3 regions of the Methylobacterium sp. UNCCL125 genome follow, and region 3 is predicted to be linked to each of the others. Evidence: predicted binding sites of a transcription regulator. Region 3 holds the regulator's gene; each other region holds the start of a gene.
What was found. The regulator PhoB, encoded in region 3, activates phosphate uptake and scavenging genes when phosphate is short. The targets are predictions, from matches to a motif close to TGTCATNNANCTGTCAT.
Positions count from the first base shown of each region.

Region 1: BM396_RS21450 (inorganic phosphate transporter) is a predicted target of PhoB. The motif match lies at 1,864-1,880, and genes of this name have one in related genera.
Region 2: BM396_RS02545 (CorA family divalent cation transporter) is a predicted target of PhoB. The motif match lies at 5,348-5,364, and genes of this name have one in related genera.

Region 1 covers NZ_FPBW01000021.1:129,880-137,761, reverse strand. The annotation lists partial or broken gene BM396_RS33705 (phosphatase PAP2 family protein) at 1-1,501, opposite strand, end outside; gene BM396_RS21450 (inorganic phosphate transporter) at 1,933-3,561, shown strand; gene BM396_RS21445 (hypothetical protein) at 3,641-3,889, opposite strand; gene BM396_RS21440 (Ros/MucR family transcriptional regulator) at 3,893-4,267, opposite strand; gene BM396_RS33435 (hypothetical protein) at 4,833-5,027, shown strand; gene BM396_RS33430 (helix-turn-helix domain-containing protein) at 5,063-5,410, shown strand; gene BM396_RS21425 (MFS transporter) at 5,443-6,771, opposite strand; gene BM396_RS21420 (hydroxymethylglutaryl-CoA lyase) at 7,054-7,882, opposite strand, start outside.
Region 2 covers NZ_FPBW01000003.1:130,007-137,888, forward strand. The annotation lists gene BM396_RS02515 (ATP-grasp domain-containing protein) at 1-767, shown strand, start outside; gene BM396_RS02520 (triphosphoribosyl-dephospho-CoA synthase) at 794-1,627, shown strand; gene fae (5,6,7,8-tetrahydromethanopterin hydro-lyase) at 1,866-2,378, shown strand; gene BM396_RS02530 (hypothetical protein) at 2,752-3,081, shown strand; gene groL (chaperonin GroEL) at 3,188-4,828, opposite strand; gene groES (co-chaperone GroES) at 4,903-5,193, opposite strand; gene BM396_RS02545 (CorA family divalent cation transporter) at 5,407-6,393, shown strand; gene BM396_RS02550 (methyl-accepting chemotaxis protein) at 6,600-7,882, shown strand, end outside.
Region 3 covers NZ_FPBW01000013.1:120,230-128,111, reverse strand. The annotation lists gene pstS (phosphate ABC transporter substrate-binding protein PstS) at 162-1,202, shown strand; gene pstC (phosphate ABC transporter permease subunit PstC) at 1,287-2,264, shown strand; gene pstA (phosphate ABC transporter permease PstA) at 2,277-3,167, shown strand; gene pstB (phosphate ABC transporter ATP-binding protein PstB) at 3,188-4,003, shown strand; gene phoU (phosphate signaling complex protein PhoU) at 4,122-4,841, shown strand; gene phoB (phosphate regulon transcriptional regulator PhoB) at 5,030-5,725, shown strand; gene BM396_RS15100 (protein-disulfide reductase DsbD family protein) at 5,873-7,882, opposite strand, start outside.

The DNA of each region.
Region 1 (7,882 bases), on a different contig from region 3:
CGAGGCGGTCGGTGGCGTCCATGCGCAGGGTGCCGGTGACGTTCCCGAAATACCCGGCGGCCGCATAGAGGTCGAGGCGGCTCCAGTAGCTGAGGGGGCTGCCGTAGAAGGCGGCCAGCGCGTTGGTCTCGGTGTTGACCAGGATCTGGTTGATCGTGCTGGTGGCGAGCTGGCCGTAGAGGCCGCCGGTGGGCGCGAGGGTCCGCGCGGCGGCGGTCGATCCGCCGTAGAGCGGCGCGAGCAGGATCGAGGCGTCCGGCCCGCCGGCGGGAGCGGCCTCGCGGGGCGCCTGGGCGAAGCTGAGGGTCGGCAGGCCGTAGGTGAGGCGTTGCTGGTAGGCAGCCTGGTTGCCGGCCGACGGAACGTAGGGATTCCCGGCCGCGTTGGCGGCGCTGCCCGCGCAGGCGGCGACGGTGTTGCCGCACTGGGCGGCGAGGTAGGCCTGCAGCTGGCTCTGGGCCGCCACGAACTGGGCGGGCAGGTTGATCGCCGTGCCAGTCACCGCGGCGTTGTTGATATAGGCCGGGTTGGTGAAGGCCTGGGCGAGGTCGTAGGTGGCGAGCGCCCGTCCGCCGATGATGTCCAGGGGGTAGTGCACGCCCAGGACGATGCGGCTGTTGGCGTAGTCGGCCGCCCGGGCCAGCATGCTTTGGTACTGCTGCGGCACCAGCATCGCGAGCAGGATGCCGTCGGTGAACGCGTAGGTGGTGTGCCCGCTCGGAAAGGACGGGTTCGTGGCGATGCCGTTGAGCGCGGTCGGGTCGAAGGTGTTGAACCGGGCCGGCGCCGCCTGGACGGGCCGCGAGGAACCGTAGACATCCTGGCCGGCTTGCGTGTTGGTCACGCCGTAGGCGAGGTCGTAGACGCTGTTGGTCGTGTTCGGCAGCCCGTTGGCGATGGGCAGGCTGTAGCCCGCCGGCGCCACGGCCGGCACCGCCACGTAGTTGGCCGGGGTCACGCTCGGATTGTTGGCCGCGCCGTTGGCATAGTAGTTCTTGGCGACGCCCAGGTTGTTGCCTGTGAAACCGTAGGCACCGGCCAGCAGATTGACCACGCTGCCCAGGGGTCCGCTCGCGCCCTGCTCGACCCCGCGCTGGTAGATCGGGCCGAGCTGGGCACCCAGGCCGCCGACGAGCTGCTGCGGAACGATGCCGTTGATCGGCGTCTGGGCCGGCAGGCCGCCCGCGAGATTTGCAGCCACGCCGTATGTCCCGAGCCCGGCCGAGGACAGGTCGTTGCGCGCCGAGCCCAGCAGGTTCTTGTCGCTGATCGCGAGCTGCTGCTGGGCGAGCCCCGCGGCGGTGTTGATCGCGATCGACTGCGCCAGGTTGAGCTGCAGCGTCTGCTGACCGGTCGCCGTCGTATTGAGCGTCAGGTACGGCGCCAGCAGATTGAGGACGTTGACGTCCGAAGCGGTCGTGTTGGCCGTCTGTGCCTGCGCGCCCGGTCCGAAGGCAGCGACCGCCAAGGCCACGATCGAGACGCCATATCGAAATGTCATGCCAACCCCCAAAGCGCGCAGCGATTCAGCCTGCGAGCCGGAGATTTAGCGAACTCTACGCGCTCGCCTTCGTCATAATCCAGTCACAAATCCAAAAGCTTACATTTGTATCCTGTAAGCAACAGGATCAAAACTTTGCCGGCGCAAATCATATCATGACTCATCTTCGTCTTAACCTTGCAGCGCGCGCCGTCATGACATGAGGATCGGGGCGATGGCCGTCCGTCATCGCAACGGGCCCGGCACAGACCGCCCATCCTCGGCGGCCCGAACACTGGGACGGCCCGGACACTGGGGACGGGACGAAATCCCGCAAATCGCTTCGGCCGGATGCCGTTGCGCGAGGCTGGACGCGGGATCGACGTCACCCGACCGTCACGGGCACATTTTAATCCCGGCTCACCATCACGAATGATTCCGCGCGAGGGTTCATGTCCGATTCCGCCGTGGCGCCGTCGGGGGCGGTCGCAGGCCGGCAGGTAGGGGGCCCGCGCCTCGACCACGGACTGCATCTCGGCGGGGTGGTCGCCTTCCTCCTCGTGCTGGTGGCGGGCCTCGGCTACGCGGTGGTGAGCCTGATCGCGGACATGAACGCCGTCGGCGAGGCGCCCCTCGCCTACGGCGCCTTCGCGCTGCTCGGCCTCGCCTTGCTGATCGCCCTCGCCTTCGAGTTCGTGAACGGCTTCCACGACACCGCCAATGCGGTCGCCACGGTGATCTACACCCACTCGATGCCGCCGCTCGTCGCGGTGATCTGGTCGGGCATCTTCAACTTCCTCGGCGTGATGCTCTCCTCGGGCGCCGTGGCCTACGCCATCGTGACGCTGCTGCCGGTGGAACTGATCCTCAATGTCGGCTCGCACGCGGGCTACGCGATGATCTTCGCGCTGCTGCTGGCGGCGATCCTCTGGAACCTCGGAACCTGGGCGTTCGGGCTGCCCAATTCCTCGTCCCACGCGCTGATCGGCTCGGTGCTCGGCGTCGGCCTCGCCAATCAGCTGATGAACGGCGGCGACGGCACCGCGGGCGTCGACTGGAGCCAGGCCCTCAACGTCTTCAAGGCGCTGCTGTTCTCGCCGATCTGCGGCTTCGTGCTGGCGGCGCTGCTGCTGCTCGCCCTGAAATTCGCGGTGCGCCGCAAGGATCTCTACGCGGCGCCGAAGGGCGAAGCGCCGCCGCCCCTGTGGATCCGCGGCCTGCTGATCCTCACCTGCACGCTGGTCTCGTTCTTCCACGGTGGCAACGACGGGCAGAAGGGCATGGGCCTGATCATGCTGATCCTGATCGGCGCCGCCCCCACCGCCTACGCGCTCAACCGCACCATGGCGGACGACACGACGCCCGCCTTCGTGCAGGCTTCGACGGCGGCGGGCGCGGTGTTCTCCGCCCGGGCGCCCGCCGCGGAGGTGCCGGACGCCGCCGCCGCGCGCCGGACCGTCACGGAAGCGCTGAAGACCAAGGACCTGAACGCGCCGCCCGTCTACGCCGCGCTGGCGGCGCTCGCGAACGACATTGCTGCCAGCGTGAAGAATTACGGCGCGATCCGCACGGTGCCGGCCGCCCAGACCCAGAACCTGCGCAGCGACATGTACCTCGCCGCCGACGCGGTGCGCGTGCTGCCGGGCTCCGGGGCCGATCTCTCGGAGGCCGACAAGGCGACCCTCAAGCGCTACGCGGGCCTGCTCAACGACGGCACGCGCTACATCCCGGGCTGGGTCAAGGTCTGCGTCGCCCTCGCCCTCGGCCTCGGCACCATGGTCGGCTGGAAACGCATCGTCGTCACGGTGGGCGAGAAGATCGGCAAGACCCACCTGACCTACGCGCAGGGTGCCTCGGCGGAGATCGTCGCGGCCGGCACGATCGGGCTGGCCGAACTCTACGGCCTGCCGGTCTCGACCACCCACATCCTGTCATCCGGTGTCGCCGGGACGATGGCGGCCAACGGCTCGGGCCTGCAGATGGCCACCGTGCGCAACATGGCACTCGCCTGGATCCTGACCCTGCCGGCGGCGATCACCCTCGCGGCCGTGCTGTTCTACCTCCTGCGCCACATGTTCTGATCCGGCGTCTGGCCGGCTGGCCGGAGACCGGGCGTCATCCCATGGGGAGCAGCCCGGTCTCCGGCTTCCGTCGGCCCCCTCAGGAACCCGCCATCGCCCGCACGAAGGCCAGGCAGGTCCGGCGCGCGGCCGGATTCTCGATCGCCACGAACGCCGAGACGAGGTCGGCCGCCTGGGCGATGGCCGCGTCGGGCCGGTCGGCATCCGGGAAGAAGCTCGCCACCGGCACGTCGAGAATCCCGGCGATGCGATACAGCGCATCCTTCGAGGCCGCCCCGGGGGGAGGCTTGTGGGTCCGGGCGGGACCCGGGGACGAGGCGGGCACCATCACTCACCCCGCCTTGTGGCCGAGCTGGATCGCCCGGGCGATCTCGGAACGCCGGGCCGCATAGCCCGGGGCGACCATCGGGTAATCGGCCGGCAGGCCGTACTTGGCCCTGTACCGCTCGGGCGTGAGGCCGTGGGCGGTCAGGTGGCGCTTCAGGGTCTGGTAGGCGCGGCCGTCGATGAAGCTGATCAGGCCCGCTTCCTGGATCGAGGCGTCGACCTGCTCCTGGCTCAGGCCGCCTGCCCCCGAACCCGACGGGTCGCGGCGGAGGACTGCGATCGCCGAATGCACTTGGTCGATGAGAGCCGGCAGGGCCCCGACGTCGATCGCGTTGCGCGAGACGTAGGCGGCGACGATGGCGCCGACCTTCTCCAACATGAACGTTGAACGGGCTGCGCTGAGGTTATCCATAGGAGACATCACCATTGAAAGGCCTGGCACCATGCGCCTGATCCACGACTGCCGGTCGGGGTGAACCGAGACCGCAGACGTTGATCAGTGTGCCGGATCGAAGGCCGGAGAATTGCTACCTCAAGTTGATATCGCGCCAATTCTTGAGGTTGCAGATAATATACAATATGAGCGGGCCGGGGTTTGTCCGTGAGCGCGAGGTTTTTTGATCCGTCGCGCAGGGCGACCGATCCTCGAATTGGTTACCGCGGCATTCACTGTTTTCGGCCGCGAAGATCGGCATCCGAACTCATTTTCGGCGTCGGCAGCCGCCTGTCGGGCTCCAGCCCGGGACGGCTCACCGGTGCCGTCTGCCGGGTCCGGGCACGGCGTGCGGGATCTGCTCCGCCCGACGACGTCCCGCAGCCGACAGCCCTCTTACACCCCATCCCGGTGTCGCGGAGATCGATCCGTGCAGACTCTGTTCTCAACCGCCGGTCTTCCAGCGCAGGACAGCGTCCGACGGTGACGGGAGATCATCTCCGACCCCCTCATGACGGTCGAGCTTCGGACGCTCCAAGCAAAGCCCTTTGCGGCCAAGCGGGAACGCGCGGAGGTCGGTTCCCTCGTCGTGGTCGATCGTCAGCCGCTGGTGGTGATGACGGAGACGGACAGTCGCCGGATCCTGGATGTGCCGCGCGACCGTCTGGAGCGCGGCTCGGACCGGCCCGGCTCTACACGGCCCTGACCGTCGGCGCCGATCGCGCATCCGCAAGCCTGGCAATGAGCGTCTTCAGCGAGCTGATCCGTGTCCGCGACCGTCTCGGGGCAGCCGCAGCCGCGCGCATGACGGAGATCGGCATCGACTTGATCATCGCCGGTCTCTCGGAGCCGCTGGCCCGGGAGGTGCCCCAGCCCGTCAACGGCAGCGTCGTGGTCCAGCGCGCCAAGGCCCATCTGGAAGCCGCCGCCCGGCGGCTGGCCGATCCGGCCTGCGCGCACCTGTCGATCGGCCTGCTCGCCTATGGCTGCGGCTTCGCCGGCCAAGCCCACTTCGCCCGCCGCTTCAAGGAGCGCCACGGGGCAGCGCCCCGCGCGTATCGGCAGGCGGCCCTGGTGGGCGTCCCGTAGCCCGTCGGCCCGGGACGCCCGATGCGGCCGGATCAGGCCGCCCTGTCGCTCCGGCGCAGGCTCGCCGGCATGGCGAAGAGCGCGAGCCCGGCGGCGACGAGGCAGAGCACCCCGATGCCGTACAGGGCCGGCGTCGTCGAGCCGGTCAGATCCTTCACCCAGCCGACCATCACCGGGCTGACGATGCCGCCGAACTGGCCCAGCGTGTTGATCAGCGCGATCCCGCCCGCCGCGCCGACGCCGGTGACGAGCTTGGCCGGCAGCGTCCAGAAGGTCGGGATCGAGGCGACGATGCCGGCGCCCAGCAGGGCCAGGGCGAACATCAGCGGCACGATGTGCTTGTCGAACAGGCCGGCGCCGAAGAAGCCGAGCGCCGCCGTGATGGCGAGACCCGCGACGAATTTCGGCCGCTCGCCAGAGGCGTCGGAGAGACGCCCGATCACGACCATGCTGATCGCGCCGCAGATGTAGGGAATCGCCGTGAGGAAGCCCACCGAGGCCGCCTGGCCGCCGCTCGCGGTCTTGATCAGGTCCGGCCCCCAGAAGTTGAGGCCATACGAGCCGATCTGGAGCAGGAAGTAGATCAGCGCGATCATCAGGAAGCCCGGCTGCCGGATCGCCCCGAGGAGCGAATGGTCGCCGATCTCGCGGTTGTGGTGGGCGATGCGGCTGGACAGGAGCGCCTTCTCGGGCTCCGAGAGCCAGCGGGCGTCGGCGATCCGGTCGTCGAGGCGCGTCAGCACGAGCAGGCCGAGGACGAGGCAGGGCAGGCCGCCCGCCAGGAACAGCCATTGCCAGCCGGCGAGGCCGCCGACGCCGTTGAGGCCGCCGAGGATGAGGCCCGCCACCGGCGCGCCGAAGATGCCCGAGAAGGCCGAGGCCACGAACATGAAGCTGGTGATCCGCCCGCGATGCGAGGCCGGGAACCACAGGGTCAGGTAGTAGAGGATGCCCGGCGCGAAACCCGCCTCCATGGCGCCGATCACGAAGCGCAGGGCGTAGAAGTGCCACTCGCTTCGGATGAAGATCATCAGCGCGGTGGCGATGCCCCAGGAGATCATGATCCGGGCGATCCAGCGGCGCGCCCCGACCCGGTACAGCATCAGGTTCGAGGGCACCTCGAAGATCACGTAGCCGACGACGAACATGCTCGCGCCGAGCCCGTAGGCGACGTTGCTGAAGCCGAGGTCGCTCTGGAGCTGGAACTTGGCGAAGCTGATGTTGATGCGGTCGAAGAACGCGAACATGTAGCAGATCATGATCAGCGGCATGAGCCGCCACGCGACCTTGCGGACGACGCTCGTCTCCGTCACCGCACCGGCCTCGACGGCGGCCGGCGAACCCGACAGGGCTGCGGTCATGGTTTCCTCCGTGTTGTTGTTTTTGGACACGTGGTGGGGGGCGCCGCCTTCGGACGGGCGGCTTGCCCCGGGTGAGCTCAGAGCCTGTTCGACTGGGCGCCTCCAACCCGCGCCCTCATCCTGAGGTGCGGCGAAGCCGTCTCGAAGGAGCCCTCCGGTCCGAAGCGCGATGCCTGAAGACCTCCTTCGAGGCCTCCGCTGTGCTCCGGCACCTCAGGATGAGGGCGCGACCGGGATCTCCCTCGCGTGGCGCGGGATCGCGGCCGCAGGGTCAACGCACTCTCAGGCGGCCTTGGCCGGCGCCGGGTGGAGATCGCAGGGGCGTCCAGCCTTGGCGACCTGGCCGGGCACGTCGTGGCCGACGAGGCGGGGCAGATCCCGCGACAGGCCGATCAGCGCCGGAAGGTCGAGGCCCGTCGGCACGCCCATCTCGTGGGCCATGCTGACGAGGTCCTCGGTGCAGATGTTGCCGGTGGCGCCGGGCGCGAACGGGCAGCCGCCGAGGCCCCCGAGCGCCGCGTCGAAGCGGCGGGCGCCCGCGTCGTAGGCGGCCAGCACGTTGGCGAGGCCGAGACCGCGGGTGTTGTGGAAATGGAGCGTCAGGCGCCCGGGGCCGACCAGCGGCAGGACCCGCGCGACGAGGCGGCCCACCTGCCGGGGATTGGCCATGCCGGTGGTGTCGGCCAGCGTCACCCCGTCGATGCCGAGGGACAGGTAGCGCTCCACTTGCGCGACGACCTTGTCGACCGGCTGGTCGCCCTCGAACGGGCAGCCGAAGGCGGTCGCCACCGTGGCGTTGGTGCTGACCGGGGCGCCGCGCACCGAATCCATGATCCGGGCGAAGCCGGCGATCGAGTCGGCCGGGCTCATGCCCATGTTGGCGCGGTTGTGGGTCTCGCTCACCGAGGCGACGAGGTTGATCTCGTCGACCTTGGCGGCGAGCGCCCGCTCGGCGCCCTTCGGGTTCGGCACCAGGGCGACGTAGACGGTCCCGGGCCGACGCCGGATCCCGGAAAAGACCTCGGCCGCGTCGGCGAGCGCCGGCACGGCCTTCGGCGAGACGAAGGACGAGGCCTCGATCCGGCTGAAGCCGGCCGCCGCCAGGGCGTCG
Region 2 (7,882 bases), on a different contig from region 3:
TGCCGGGCTTCCCGGACGCGCTGCCGGACGGCGTGCTGATGCGGACCATCGCGGGCGGCACCTTCGAGGCGACGACGATGCGGCTCGGGGTGCTGCACGCCCTTGTCGCGTCTGGTGTCACCGTCTGGAACGCCCCGACCGCGATCGAGCGCTCGGTGGACAAGGCCGCCACGTCGCTGCTCATCGACCGGGCCGGGCTCCCGACGCCGGAGACCTGGGTCTTCTCGAAGCGCGAGGCGGCGGCGTCCCTGGTCGCCGCCGAGGCACGGCCGGGTGCGCCCCTGGTGCTGAAGCCGCTGTTCGGGTCACAAGGCGAGGGACTTGCCCTCATCGAGCGCCCGGAAGACCTTCCCGACGAGGAGGCAGTGGCGCGGGTCTACTATCTCCAGCGCTACGTTCCCCGCCGGGACGGATTGTGGCGCGATTACCGGGTGTTCGTCTGCGACGGACGGGCCATCGCCGGCATGATCCGCGAGGGCGACGGCTGGATCACCAACGTCCACCGGGGCGGCCGGCCGCTCCCCTGGGCGATGCCGCGTGCCGCCGCCGAGTTGGCCGAGGCGGCCGCCGCCGCGGTCGGCGTCGATTATTCCGGCGTCGACCTCGTCGAAGACGGGGAGGGCGGGTTCTCGGTCCTGGAGGTCAATTCCATGCCGGCCTGGTCGGGCCTCCAGACCGTGTGCGAGACCGATATCGCCGCCGCGGTGGTGCGCGGCTTCCTCGCCGCGGCCCGCGGCGCCAGCCGTCCCCGGCTCGTGGTGGCATGAGCGGACCAGGCACGAGCGGAACCGGGATGAGCGGCCTCGACGCGGCGCTGATCGGCACGCTCTACCGGGCCGCCTGCCTCGCGGAGCTCGACGCCCTCAAGCCCGGCAATGTCCACGCCTACGCGCCCGGCCATCGCATGGTGCTGGCGGATTTCGTCATCAGCGCCGATGTCTCGGCGCCGGCCCTGGCCCGGGCGGGCGCCGGCGTGGGCATGCGGATCCGCGACGGCGTCGCCGCCACGATGGCGGCGGTGGGCCAGAACACCAATCTCGGCATCCTGCTCCTCTGCGCCCCCCTGGCCGTCGCGGCCGAGCGGGGCCTGACCGTCGCGACGGCGCTCAAGACGCTGAACACCACGGATGCGGACGCCGTCTTCGCGGCCATCCGCCTCGCCAATCCGGGCGGCCTCGGCCGAGCCGAGCACCACGACGTCGCCCACGCGGCGCCCGCCGCCCTGCACGATGCGATGACGGAGGCCGCCAACCGGGACCGGATCGCCCGCGCCTACGTGACGGACTTCTCGGAAGTGCCGGCGATCGGGCTCGCGGCCCTGGCCGAGGCCCGCGCTGGGGGGCTCGACACCACATGGTGTACGACCGCGATTCATCTCGCCTTTCTCCAGGCGGTTCCCGACAGCCATGTCGCCCGCAAGCACGGGGCGGCGGCGGCCGAACGCATCCGCCGGGAGGCCGAGGCCCTCCGCGCCAGGATCGACCTCGCCGCACGGCCGGTCGACGCGCTGCTGGCCTTCGACGCGTCGTTGAAGGCGCGGGCCATCAATCCTGGCACGAGCGCCGATTTTACGGTCGCGACGCTGTTCTGGGACGCCCTTGCGGCTGCAGGCGCACGGCTGGCCTGACCCGGGTGCACGATCCGGGGATCGCGGCACCGGACAGATGGAAATTCCTTCGTGTCAGAGCCTTGCGCGGGTTGTGAGCCGCTGGGCCCCGCTGTAGGGTCCGCCGCGCTGTCCGGCCCAACCGGCTCGGCCCATCCGGCTCGGCCGGCATGGTCGGGCGCCGATAACAAGGATGGCTTCCCGGCCGCGGCACCGCCCGGCGCGCGGCTCTATTTCGGAATCCAGGGAGAGACACCGAATGGCGAAGATCACCAAGGTTCAGGTCGGCGAAGCGCTCGTCGGCGAGGGCAACGAGGTCGCCCACATCGATCTCATCATCGGACCGCGCGGCTCGCCCGCCGAGACGGCTTTCTGCAACGGCCTCGTGAACAACAAGCACGGCTTCACCAGCCTGCTCGCGGTCATCGCGCCGAACCTGCCGTGCAAGCCGAACACCCTGATGTTCAACAAGGTCACCATCAACGACGCCCGTCAGGCCGTCCAGATGTTCGGCCCGGCCCAGCACGGCGTTGCCAAGGCCGTGCAGGACGCGGTGGCCGAGGGCATCATCCCGGCGGACGAGGCCGACGACCTGTACATCCTGGTCGGCGTGTTCATCCACTGGGAGGCGGCCGACGACGCCAAGATCCAGAAGTACAACTACGAGGCGACCAAGCTGTCGATCCAGCGCGCCGTCAACGGTGAGCCGAAGGCTTCGACGGTCACCGAGCAGCGCAACTCGGCGCAGCACCCCTTCGCCGCCAACGCTTAGATCGGGGACGGTCCTGGGCAGAGCGAGCCTCCGCCCGCACCGCGGGGCCTGCTCCAGCGACTGGCTTCGATCTTCCTTGGCCGATAGGTAAGCCTTTGAACGGGACGGCGAAAGCCGTCCCGTTTTTCGTTCGTCGCCTGCCACTCGAACCGCCTTGAGACGGGGCTTCGGGCGCCGGCGCGCTGGACTCGTCACGGTCGGCGCGCGCGACCGCGGACGCGCGGACTGAGCCCGAGACGTCGGCCTCCCCTCGACCGCTGTGCGCCTTCGCGGCAGGGTGAGGCGCGGTCGCACCGGTGACGCGGCGGCGCCGCCGACGTCGAGGCTCCGCCGTTGATGTGGAAGAACTCCATCGCGGCGCGCGGATACTCTGTTGTCGCGGCCGCGCCAATCAGAGCCGCAAGGTCAGGTCATGCCAACAGCCGCCGAAGAATCCGCAGCCCTGCGCGATGATTGGATGCACGGCGGCCATCTGGTCCTCGCCGCGGATCCCGATCCGTCGGATCACGCGGCGATCCATGCCTGGATCCTCGACGTCATCGAGGGCGGCGGCGGAGACCCCGATCAAGACGGTATCCGCGACCTGATCTACCACAGCCTGAACTTCGACATCCCTTTCCAGGCGACCGAGCGTGTCCGGCAATCCTTGATTGCCACTGTGCGAGCCCGCCTTCAGGCCCCGGCATCGCGTCAAGGCCGCTGAGCCCGACCAGACTCCGCCGCGCGCGCCGAGCAGCCACGGCAGCGCCAAAAGAAAAGGGGCCGCCTCTCGGCGACCCCCTTCCTCCGTCATGCGCGGTGGCGTGGACTTAGAAGTCCATGCCGCCCATGCCGCCGCCCGGCATCGCCGGAGCAGGGCTGTCCTTCTTCGGGGCGTCGGCGACCATCGCCTCGGTGGTCACCAGCAGGCCGGCGACCGAGGCCGCGTCCTGCAGGGCGGTGCGCACCACCTTGGCCGGGTCGACGATGCCGGCCTGGATCATGTCGACGTACTCTTCGGTCTGGGCGTTGAAGCCGTAGGTCTCGGAGTCCGCCTTGTCGGTGATCTTGCCGACCACGATCGAGCCCTCGACGCCCGCGTTCTGGGCGATCTGGCGGATCGGGGCCTCGAGAGCCTTGAGGACGATCTTGATGCCGGCCTGGACGTCCGGAATGTCGGACTTCAGGGCAGCGACCGCCTTCTTGGCGCGCAGGAGCGCGGTGCCGCCGCCGGGGACGATGCCTTCCTCGACCGCCGCGCGGGTGGCGTTGAGGGCGTCGTCGACGCGGTCCTTCTTCTCCTTGACCTCGACCTCGGTCGCGCCGCCGACGCGGATCACCGCGACGCCGCCCGCGAGCTTGGCCAGACGCTCCTGGAGCTTCTCGCGGTCGTAGTCCGAGGTGGTCTCCTCGATCTGCGCCTTGATCTGGCTGATCCGGCCCTCGATGTCGGCCTTCTCGCCGACGCCGTCGATGATCGTGGTGTTCTCCTTCTCGATCCGCACGCGCTTGGCGCGGCCGAGCATCGGGAGCGTCACGTTCTCGAGCTTGATGCCGAGGTCCTCGGCGATCATCTGGCCCTTGGTCAGGATCGCGATGTCCTCGAGCATCGCCTTGCGGCGGTCACCGAAGCCCGGCGCCTTCACGGCCGCGACCTTCAGGCCGCCGCGCAGCTTGTTGACGACGAGCGTGGCGAGCGCCTCGCCCTCGATGTCCTCGGCGATGATCAGGAGCGGCTTGCCGGTCTGGACCACGGCCTCGAGCACCGGCAGCATCGCCTGGAGCGAGGAGAGCTTCTTCTCGTGGATGAGGATGTAGGGATCCTCGAGCTCGGCGACCATCTTCTCCGCATTCGTGATGAAGTACGGGGACAGGTAGCCGCGGTCGAACTGCATGCCTTCGACGACGTCGAGCTCGGTCTCGGCGGTCTTGGCCTCCTCGACCGTGATGACGCCCTCGTTGCCCACCTTCTGCATGGCGTGGGCGATCATCTCGCCGATCTCCTTGTCGCCGTTGGCGGAGATCGTGCCGACCTGAGCGACCTCGTCGGAGGTCGAGACCTTCTTGGCGCGGGCGATGATGTCCTTCACCGCAGCCTGGGTGGCGAGGTCGATGCCGCGCTTCAGGTCCATCGGGTTGATGCCGGCGGCGACGTACTTGGCGCCCTCGCGGACGATGGCCTGGGCCAGCACGGTCGCGGTGGTGGTGCCGTCACCCGCGATGTCGTTGGTCTTCGAGGCCACTTCGCGCACCATCTGGGCGCCCATGTTCTCGAAGCGGTCGGCGAGCTCGATCTCCTTGGCGACGGTGACGCCGTCCTTGGTGATGCGCGGGGCGCCGAAGCTCTTCTCGATCACGACGTTGCGGCCCTTCGGGCCGAGCGTCACCTTCACGGCGTCTGCGAGGATGTCGACGCCGCGCAGCATCTTGTCGCGGGCGTCGGCGGAGAAACGAACGTCTTTCGCTGCCATTGTGTGCCTCTTATCTGGTTGGGTTGCGCCCCAAGACTATGGAAAGTCTCAAAGGGCGGTGAGAGGTGATCCGATCAGACGGCGACGACGCCCATGATGTCGGATTCCTTCATGATCAGGAGGTCCTGACCGTCGATCTTGACCTCGGTGCCGGACCACTTGCCGAACAGGACGCGGTCGCCGGCCTTGACGTCGAGCGGGTTGACACGGCCCTGCTCGTCGCGGGCGCCGGGACCGACGGCGACGATCTCGCCTTCCTGCGGCTTCTCCTTGGCGGTGTCCGGGATGATGATGCCGCCCTTGGTCTTCTCCTCGCTCTCGATGCGACGGACGACCACGCGGTCGTGCAGCGGACGGAACTTCATGAGCTGCCCTCTTGCTTCAGGTCTGGAGTTGGCGTTGATGCGGCCGGCGGGACCGCTCGCGAACTCGACTGTTAGCACTCTGTCTCGGCGAGTGCCAAAGACGGCGGCGAGATAGGCTCGCTGCGGTTCCGAGTCAAGGCTGTCGCACCCCCGCGCGACGGTGCGATGACGCGCCGGCGGCCTTCCTTCTCGCCCCATGGATAATGCGCCGTCATGTTGAGCCTGCACGGACCCGAAGGCCCGGTGGCGTTGCAACCCGGCAGCCCGATCGCGCGCCATACGGTATGGCTCGACCTGAACGACCCGAGCCCGGAGGAAGCCAAAGCGGTCGAGGCGGCGACCGGTCTGCGCGTGCCGTCCCGGGCGGCGCTGTCGGAGGTCGAGACGTCGAGTCGCCTGCGCCGGGTGAAGGGCGGCCTGTCGCTCTCGACGCCGATGATCACCTTCGAGCAGAGCGCGTCGCAGGTGAAGCCGCTGGGCTTCCTGTTGACCAAGGACCACTTCGTCACGATCCGCTTTCACGACCTGCGCGCCTTCGACTCCTCCGCGAAGCGCATCGCGGAGGGCGATGACAGCACGACCCCGAGCGAGATCTTCCTCGTCGTCCTGGAGGAGCTGGTCGACAGCCTCGCGGACGCCCTGGAGGACATGGGATCGGAACTCGACACGCTCTCGACCCGGATCTTCGACTTCGACGTCCGGGGTGCCGAGCGGCGGCGCCTGGAGAGCCCGCCGCCCCGGCGCCGCGACCTCGCCCTGCGCCGGATCCTGCGGGGCATCAGCAACCGCGGAAAGGTTCTGGGGAAGATCCGCGCCAGCCTGCTCGGGCTCGAACGGATCGTGCCGTTCGTCGCCGCAGCCTGCGACGGCATCGGCCTGCCGGAGGACGCGCGCTTCGAGACGATCAAGCGGGACATCGAATCCCTCGACGAGTTCGAGACGCGCCTCGCTGAGAACGTGCAGTTCCTGCTCGACGCGGCCCTCGGCCTCATCACCATCGAGCAGAACAACGTCTTCCGGGTGCTCACCGTCGTCTCGGTGGTCGGCGTCCCGCCGACGTTGATCGCGTCGATCTACGGCATGAACTTCAAGCATATGCCGGAGCTGGACTGGACTCTCGGCTATCCCTACGCGCTCGGCCTGATCCTTTTCAGCGCCATAGCGCCTATAGTATACTTTCGAATGCGCGGTTGGTTCTGATATTCAGACTGTTTTAACAGCACAAAAAGCGTCTCGCCAAGTGTTAATAGCGCTGAAATCGTCTACCCCGACCTCGAAGGCACTCCGTCATCGCGATCAAAAGTCTTCGATTGTCTACCGCCAAACGGAGACCAGCATAACGCAGCAAGAAAGAGTTCATTAACGCTGCGATGCGATACCCGCGGGCGAGGAATGCGAGTGTCGAAATGTTCAACCGTACGACTTTCAACGAAGCCCAGGCCAAGATCGATGCCCTGGATCGTTCGCTCGCGATCATCGAGTTTTCGATGGACGGAAACGTCGTCCATGCGAACAAGAATTTCTTGAAGCTGATGAAGTATGATCTGCCGGATATTCAGAACCGGCACCACCGTCTCTTCGTAGATAGGGCCTATGCCGAGACCGCAAAGTATACGGAATTCTGGGACAAGCTGAAGACGGGCGAGTACGTCACCGGCGAGTTCCTCCGCCTGGACAAGGACGGCAACTCGGTCTGGCTGGAGGCGACATACAATCCCGTCCTCGACGCCCGTGGCCGGCCCGTGAAGGTGGTCAAGTTCGCCTCGGACATCTCCGCCAAGAAGAAGGAGATCAACCGGCTCCTGACCATGATCGACAACGTTCCGGTGGCCGTCATGACGGCCGACCTCAAGAACGACTTCAGGATCGACTATATGAACGCCACCTCGCGCCGGACCCTCGGGACGATCGACCAGCATCTGCCGGTGAAAGTCGACGACATGCTCGGCCGGTCGTTCGACATCTTCCACAAGAATCCGAGCCACCAGCGCACCATGCTGGCGGATGCGAGCCGGCTGCCGCACTCCACCAAGATCAAGGTCGGACCCGAGACCCTAAACCTGCGCGTCACGGCCGTGAACGACGAGAAGGGTCAGTATCTCGGGCCGATGCTGACCTGGGCCGTGGTCACCGCGCAGGTGAACATGGAGACCGACGTCAAGCGGGTGGTCGAGGCGGTGGGCTCGGCCATCCAGGAGATGCAGAACTCGGCCGAAGGGCTGATGCAGTCCGCCGAATCCGCACGGCACAAGGCCTCGTCGGTCGCGGCAAATTCCGAGCAGATGAACGGCGCGATCCAGGAGATTTCCGGTCAGGTCGGGCGCGTCTCGGAGCGCGCGCAGCAGATCGCCGCGCAGGCCGGGACCACGGACGCGACCATGCGCCAGCTCGCCGAGAATGCCCGCAAGGTCGACGCGGTGGTCAGCATGATCAAGTCGATCGCCGACCAGACCAATCTCCTGGCGCTGAATGCGACCATCGAGGCGGCGCGGGCGGGGGCCGCCGGCCGCGGCTTCGCGGTGGTGGCCTCCGAGGTCAAGGCGCTCGCAGAGCAGACCGCCAAGGCGACTGGCGAGATCACACAGCAGGTCTCGGCGATCCAGAGCGCCACCGGCGAGGCGGTGGGAGCGATCGAGATGATCACCGCGGCGGTGGGCGAGTTGTCCAAGCTGACCCTGGCGATGGCGAG
Region 3 (7,882 bases):
CGGCGCGATGTCATCCCGGTGTCATCTGCCTGTCGTATGCGCCCCTCCATCGGGCGGCCGGCGCTGGGTCTCTTCGGAAGATCGGCCGCAGAGCTCTGCCGCGGGCATGGGCTTGCCGGCAGGGCAGCGCAGGCTCTTGCCCGACGGCAACGGAGAATCCCTTGAGACCCTTCGCTTACGCGCTCGCCGTCGGCCTCGCGACGGTTCAGCTGGCGTCCGCGGCGCTTGCCGCCGATATCACCGGCGCCGGGGCTACGTTCCCCTTCCCGGTCTACTCCAAGTGGGCCGAGGCCTATCGCAAGGAGACCGGCTCGGGCCTCAACTACCAGTCGATCGGCTCCGGCGGCGGCATCAAGCAGATCCAGGCGAAGACGGTCGATTTCGGCGCCACCGACGCGCCCCTCAAGCCCGAGCAGCTCGCCAAGGACGGTCTCGTCCAGTTCCCGACCGTGATGGGCGGCGTCGTGCCGGTGGTGAACATCCCCGGGATCGAGCCAGGCAAGCTCAAGCTCACCGGCGACGTGCTGGCCGACATCTATGCCGGCAAGATCGCCAAGTGGAGCGATCCGCGGATCGCGAAACTCAATGACGGGCTGAAGCTCCCCGACTCCAACATCACCCCGGTCTACCGCTCCGACGCGTCGGGCACGACCAACATCTTCACCACCTACCTGTCCCAGGTCTCCGAGCCCTGGAAGAAGGAATACGGCGCCGCCACGACGATCTCCTGGCCGGTGGGGCAGGGTGGCAAGGGCAACGAGGGCGTGACCGCCACGGTGAAGCAGGTCCCGAACGCGATCGGCTACGTCGAGTCGGCCTACGCCAAGCAGAACAAGCTTTCCTACGCCCTGCTGCAGAACAAGGCCGGCAAGTATCCGCAGCCCGACGACAAGGCGTTCCAGGCCGCGGCGGCGAGCGCCGACTGGAAGGCGACCCCGGGCTTCGGCATCTCCCTGACCAACCAGCCGGGCGAGGCGGCGTGGCCGATCACGGCGGCGACCTTCATCCTGGTCCACAAGGAGGCCGTCGATCCGGCCAAGTCCGCCGATGTGCTCAAGTTCTTCAACTGGGCCTACAAGAACGGCGACAAGCTTGCCGTCGACCTCGACTATGTCCCGCTGCCGGACAACGTCGTCGAGCTGATCCACCAGGAGTGGAAGGACGTGAAGGGCAAGGACGGTAAGCCCGTCTTCAACATGTGAGCGTGGCCGGGAGGAGGTGGGAACCTCCTCCCTCGCTTCTCGGAACGCCCCGCGCTACCACGCCCTCTTCGCAGAGAACAGCGGATGCCCGCTTTGACAGAATCGATCGCCCTCGGCCGAACCCGTTCCGCGACGGCGCGGAAGGCGCCGAGCCGGAGCCTCGACACCCTGTTCCGGACCTCCTCGTATGCCGCAGCGCTGCTGGTGCTGCTCGTCCTCGCCGGCATCCTGGGCTCGATCCTCTACGGCGGTTGGCCCGCCTTCCGCGAATTCGGCTTCGGATTCCTGACCTCCAGCGCCTGGAACGTCGGGACCGAGCAGTACGGCGCCCTGGTGGCGGTGATCGGGACCGTCGCCTCCGCCTTCCTGGCGCTCCTGATCGGCGTCCCCGTCTCCCTCGGAATCGCGGTCTACCTCACCCAGCTCTGCCCGGGCTGGGCCCGCAAGCCGGTCGCCATGACGATCGAGCTGCTCGCCGCCGTGCCCAGCATCATCTACGGCATGTGGGGCCTGTTCGTGTTCGCGCCGCTCTTCGCGCGCTACATCCAGATCCCGGTCTCGAACGTCGTCGAGGGCATGCCGATCGTCGGCACCTTGTTCTACGCCCGGGTGCCCTCGGGCGTCGGCGTCTTCACCGCCGGGATCATCCTGGCGATCATGATCGTGCCGTTCATCGCCTCGATCGCCCGCGACATGCTCGACCAGATCCCGACCGTGCTGCGCGAGAGCGCCTACGGCATCGGCTGCACCACCTGGGAGGTGGTGCGCCACGTGCTGGTGCCGCAGGCCTCGGTCTCGATCATCGGGGCGATCATGCTCGGCCTCGGCCGGGCGCTGGGCGAGACGATGGCGGTGACCTTCGTGGTCGGCAACGCCAACCGCCTCTCGGCCTCGATCTTCGATCCGAGCTCGACCATCGCGTCGCGCATCGCCAACGAGTTCAACGAAGCCGACGGCCTCCAGCTCAACGCCCTGATGGCTCTGGGCTGCATCCTGTTCGTGATCACCTTCGTGGTTCTCATCATCGCCCGGCTGCTGACGCGCCGCGTCCAGGCCGCCTGAGGAGCACGCGCGATGGACGCCTCCCCCACGATGACCGCGGCGCCCCGGCGCCGCTCCGGCCGGGTCCGTCAGGGCCGGCGCATCGCCGACCGCACGCTGCGGGTTGCCTGCACCGGGGCGACGCTGGTGGGTGCCCTGGTCCTGGGCTCGATCCTGGTGATGCTGATCGTCCAGGGCGTGCGCGGCTTCACGCCGACCCTGTTCACCAACCCGACGCCGGGCCCCGGATCCGAGGGCGGCGGCATCGCCAACGCCATTCTGGGCAGCCTCGTCCTGACCGGGATCGGCATCGTGATCGCGACGCCGGTCGGCGTCATGGCCGGGACCTTCCTGGCCGAGTACGGGCGCGGCTCGAAGCTCGCGGCCCTGATCCGCTTCCTCAACGACATCCTGCTCTCGGCGCCGTCGATCCTGATCGGCCTGTTCGTCTACACCCTGATGGTGCGGCCGATGGGCACCTATTCGGGCTGGGCCGGCGGCGTCGCGCTCGCGATCATCGCCGTTCCGGTGATCGTCCGCACCACCGAGGACATGCTGCGGCTCGTCCCCGGAACCCTGCGGGAGGCCGGCGCGGCGCTCGGGGCGCCGCCCTCGACGGTGATCATCAACGTCACGTGGCGGGCGGCCTCGGCTGGCATCGTCACCGGGATCATCCTGGCCCTGGCGCGCATCGCCGGCGAGACGGCGCCATTGCTGTTCACCGCCCTCAACAACAATTCCTGGTTCTCGGCCAACCTGATGGGTGGCGTCGCGAACCTGCCGGTGATGATCTACCAGTTCGCCCTGTCGCCCTACCCGAACTGGCAGGGCCTCGCCTGGGCCGGCGCGCTTCTGATCACCGCCACCATCCTGGTGCTGTCGATCATTGCCCGCCTTGTGATCAAGCCGCAGACCTCGCGCTGAGACCCTTCGAGGACACGACGATGAACGCCGCCTCCGCGATCCCCACGGTCGAGCTGAACCGCAACCGCGCCGACGAGGGCGGTCCCGTGCGGATCGCCGTGAAGCGCCTGAACTTCTACTACGGCAGCTTCCACGGGTTGAAGGACGTCAACCTCAACTTCCACGACCGGCAGGTCACGGCGCTGATCGGGCCCTCGGGCTGCGGCAAGTCCACCCTGCTGCGCTGCTTCAACCGGATCTACAGCCTCTATCCGGAGCAGCGGGCCGAGGGCGAGATCCTCCTGGACGGCGAGAACATCCTCAGCCCCTCCATCGACCTGAACGAGCTGCGCTCGCGCATCGGCATGGTGTTCCAGAAGCCGACGCCGTTCCCGATGTCGATCTATGACAACGTCGCCTTCGGCCTGCGCCTCTACGAGAAGCTGCCGAAATCCGAACTCGACGGCCGGATCGAGGCCTCCCTGCGCAAGGCCGCCCTCTGGGACGAGGTGAAGGACAAGCTCAAGCAGCAGGGCACGGGCCTGTCGGGCGGCCAGCAGCAGCGCCTGTGCATCGCCCGCACGGTGGCGCAGCGCCCGGAGGTGATCCTGTTCGACGAGCCGACCTCGGCCCTCGACCCGATCTCCACCGGCCGCATCGAGGAGCTGATCGAGCAGTTGCGCGACGAGTTCACCATCGTGATCGTCACCCACAACATGCAGCAGGCGGCGCGCATCTCGCAGTTCACCGCCTTCATGTATCTGGGCCAGCTGATCGAGTTCGGTCCGACCAACCGGATGTTCATGAACCCGACGGAACGCCGCACCCAGGACTACATCACCGGCCGGTTCGGCTAGTCTGCCTGGACGCTCCGGTCTCGGGGAAGGCCGTCCGGTCGCCGCATCCGCGGAGGGCCGGCGGGTCCCCGAGGGCCTCCCCGGAGCGCCGCCCCCGGGACCCATCGAAGGATTCGCCATGCCCGGCCATATCGTCACCTCCTACGACACCGACCTGGAGAACCTGCGTCGCTCGATCTCGGAGATGGGCGGCGTGGCCGAGAAGATGACCGCGGAGGCGACGGACGCCCTCGTGCGCCGGGACGACACGCTCGCCCAGGCGGTGATCGTCGCCGACAAGCGCCTCGACGCCCTGCAGCGGGACATCGAGGAGCGCGCCGTGCTGTTGATCGCCCGGCGTCAGCCCCTGGCGATCGATCTGCGTGAGACGATCTCGGCGATCCGCGTCTCCGGCGACCTCGAGCGGATCGGCGACCTCGCCAAGAACGTCGCCAAGCGGGTGGTGGCGATCTCCGATCAGGCGCCGGCCCAGAAGATCGTTCTCGGCGTGCGCCACATGAGCGACCTCGCGGAGGGCCAGCTCAAGGACGTTCTCGACGCCTATGCGAGCCGCGACGTCCAGGCAGCCCACGATGTCTGGGAGCGGGACGGCGAGATCGACGCCCTGTACAATTCGCTGTTCCGCGAGCTCCTGACCTACATGATGGAGGATCCGCGCAACATCTCGTTCTGCACGCATCTTCTGTTCTGCGCCAAGAACGTCGAGCGGATCGGCGACCACACCACCAACATCGCCGAGACGATCCATTATCTCGCCACGGGCGAGGCCCTGGCGGGCGACCGGCCGAAGAACGATGCGTCGAACTATGCGACCGTGGACGGGGTGCCGGCTCCGTAAGCGGGCCGCCCCCGGTCCAGGCGTCGGCCTGCGCGCGCTCCTGTGGGGCGCCGCCGGAGAATCGGAGCGTGCGGGTTGAGGCTGAGCGGCGCCTCCTGCACCCTCCGCCTGCCCGCCGGCTCCAAGGAGAGTCGGCGCGCCTGCAGGCCGTATGGCGCCGCTTCGTGAACGGATCTTCGAACGTGAGCATGCAAGTCCTGATCGTCGAGGACGAGGAGGCGCTGACCACGCTGCTGCGCTACAATCTGGAAGCCGAGGGCTTTCTGGTGGATTCCGCGGCTCGCGGCGACGACGCGGAGCTGCTCCTGGCGGAGCGGATCCCCGATCTCGTCCTGCTCGACTGGATGCTGCCCGGCCTGTCGGGCATCGAGCTGTGCCGGCGGATCCGGGCGCGCCGGGAGACCGAGCGGCTGCCCGTGATCATGCTCACCGCCCGGGGCGAGGAGGGCGACCGGATCCGCGGTCTCGGGACGGGCGCCGACGACTACATCGTCAAGCCGTTCTCCGTCCCGGAACTGCTTGCCCGGATCCGCGCGCTGCTCCGCCGGGCCAAGCCCGCGCATGTCTCGGACCGGCTGGCGGCGGGCGACCTCGAACTCGACCGCACCGGCCATCGCGTCCGCCGCGGCGGCGAGGAGCTGCATCTCGGTCCCACAGAGTTCCGTCTGCTGGAATTCCTGATGCTGGCGCCGGGCCGGGTCTTCTCCCGCGAGCAGCTCCTCGACGGGGTCTGGGGACACGACGTCTACATCGACGAGCGCACGGTCGACGTCCATGTCGGGCGGCTGCGCAAGGCACTGAACGGCCCGCGCCAAGCCGACCCGATCCGCACGGTCCGCGGCTCGGGCTACGCCTTCGACGAGACGTTCTCGCTCGACGCTTGAGACGGGCGCGAAGCGTTCCGGGGCAAAGCGTTCCGGGCCGGAGGCCGGTCGGCCGCGCCGCCCGCCCGCGCGCAGCGAAGGGAGCCGGGGACGTTCGAGGTCCGCGGATGCTGCGAGGCCCGGCGGGCCCCCGGGCCTCGCGCAGATTCAGCGGGTCAGCGCCGCGCTCCGGCCGGACGCGACCGGCACGACGTCGAGCGCCGCCAGAACCGTCCCCTCGGTGAGGATCTGCGGAAGCACCTGAGGCGCTCCGGTTCCGGTATAGAGGAGGTAGAGCGGCACGCCGCTGCGCCCGTGCTTCTCCAGCAGACGGGTGATCTCGGGATTCTGGTTGGTCCAGTCGCCCTTCATGTAGGTCACGCCGCGCTCGGCCATCGCGGCCCGCACGGCCTTGGTGTTGAGGGAGGTCGCCTCGTTCACCGCGCAGGTGATGCACCACGCGGCGGTCATGTCCACGAAGACGGGGCGGTGCGCGTCCACCAGGGCGTCGAGACGCGCTTGAGTGAAGGGCTCGACCCCGTCGGCGGCGGCCTGCGCCGACGGCGCGGCGCGGTCCCGCGGAAGGGTCACGGCGAGGGCCGCCACGGCGACCAGCGCGAGGGCCGCAGCGACCCGCGCGACCCGGCCCGCCCCGGGCGCGGCGGCGCGGCCGTGTTCCCAGGCCCAGGCGGCGAAGCCCACCAGGACGAGGCCGATCAGTGCCGCCAGCAGCCCACGCGGATCGACCTGCTGCGCCAGAACCCAGATCAGCCAGGCCACGGTGGCGTAGACCGGGAAGGCCAGGACCTGCTTGAGGGTCTCCATCCACGCGCCCGGCCGCGGCAGCGCCCGCAGGGCCGGCGGCCAGAGGGTCAGCACCAGGAAGGGCAGGGCGAGGCCGAGGCCGAGGCTCGCGAAGACGGCGAGCGCGACACCGGCACTCTGCGTCAGCGCGAAGCCCACCGCCGAGCCCATGAACGGCGCCGTGCAGGGGGTCGCCACCAGGGTCGCCAGCACACCCGTGAAGAACGAGCCGCTCAGGCCGGCACGCCGGGTCAGGCCGTCTCCGAGGCCGGCGAGCCGGCCGCCGACATGGACCACCCCGGACAGGCTCAGGCCCATCGCGAACAGCAGATAGGCGAGCGCTGCGACCATGGCGGGCGATTGCAGCTGGAAGCCCCAGCCGATCGCGGCCCCGCCACCCTTCAGGGCGATCAGCAGGGATGCGAGGCCGAGGAAGCTCGCCAGCACGCCGGCCGTGTAGGCGAGGCCGTGCAGTCGCAGCCGCGCCGGGCCCTCGCCGGCATGCCGCACGAGGCTCAGCACCTTGATGGACAGCACCGGGAAGACGCAGGGCATCAGGTTGAGGATCAGGCCGCCCAGAAAGGCGAAGGCCGCGGCGGTCGCGAGGGTCAGCGCGTCGAACTCGGCGACGGCCGGCGGGGCTCCGGCCGGATTCGGCGCGCTCGACGCGGCCGCGACGGCAGGAAGCACCGGCTCGTCACCATACGCGAAGGCGAGGCGGCGGGTGCCGTCCGTACCGACCTCGTCGATCGTCAGGACGCCGGGCAGGGCGGCGGGCACAGGATCGGTCGGGCTGCTGCGCGCGATGGTCAGATGCAGACCGGTCTCGTCGACGGTCATCACCTGCGCGGCGGCGTTGTCGATCGCCGTCTCGGCATAGGGGAAATAGGCGGCGTTCCGGATGGATTCGGGCTTCAGGCCGGTCGCGGCGAAATCGAGCTGCAGCGTGTCGCCCTGGCTCGACAGGCGCAGGGGCCAGAGCGCCGGCGCGGGCAGGGCAGCCCGGGCGCGCGCGAACAGCGCGGCGTTGGCCGGGTCCGGCTCGGCCTTGCCCACCGGCAGGGTGAGGGCGAGATCGGCCGAACCAGGGACGCACTCGGTCTCGCAGACGAGATAGGTCAGCTTCGCCTGGATCTGAACGGGATTGGCCGGGTCGAGGCTCGGCGGCGGCGTCACGGGCACGAGGAGCGTGACCTCACCCTCGTAGCCGTAATTCATGAGGGTCGCGATCGGGATGCGCTCCGGCGCCGGCCACCGGATCGCGCTGGCGTTGAAGCCGGCCGGCAGGGTCCAGGTCACCTCCGGAGGCAGTCCGGAATCGCCCGGGTTGCGCCAGTAGACGTGCCAGCCGGGCTTGATCTGCATCCGCACCGC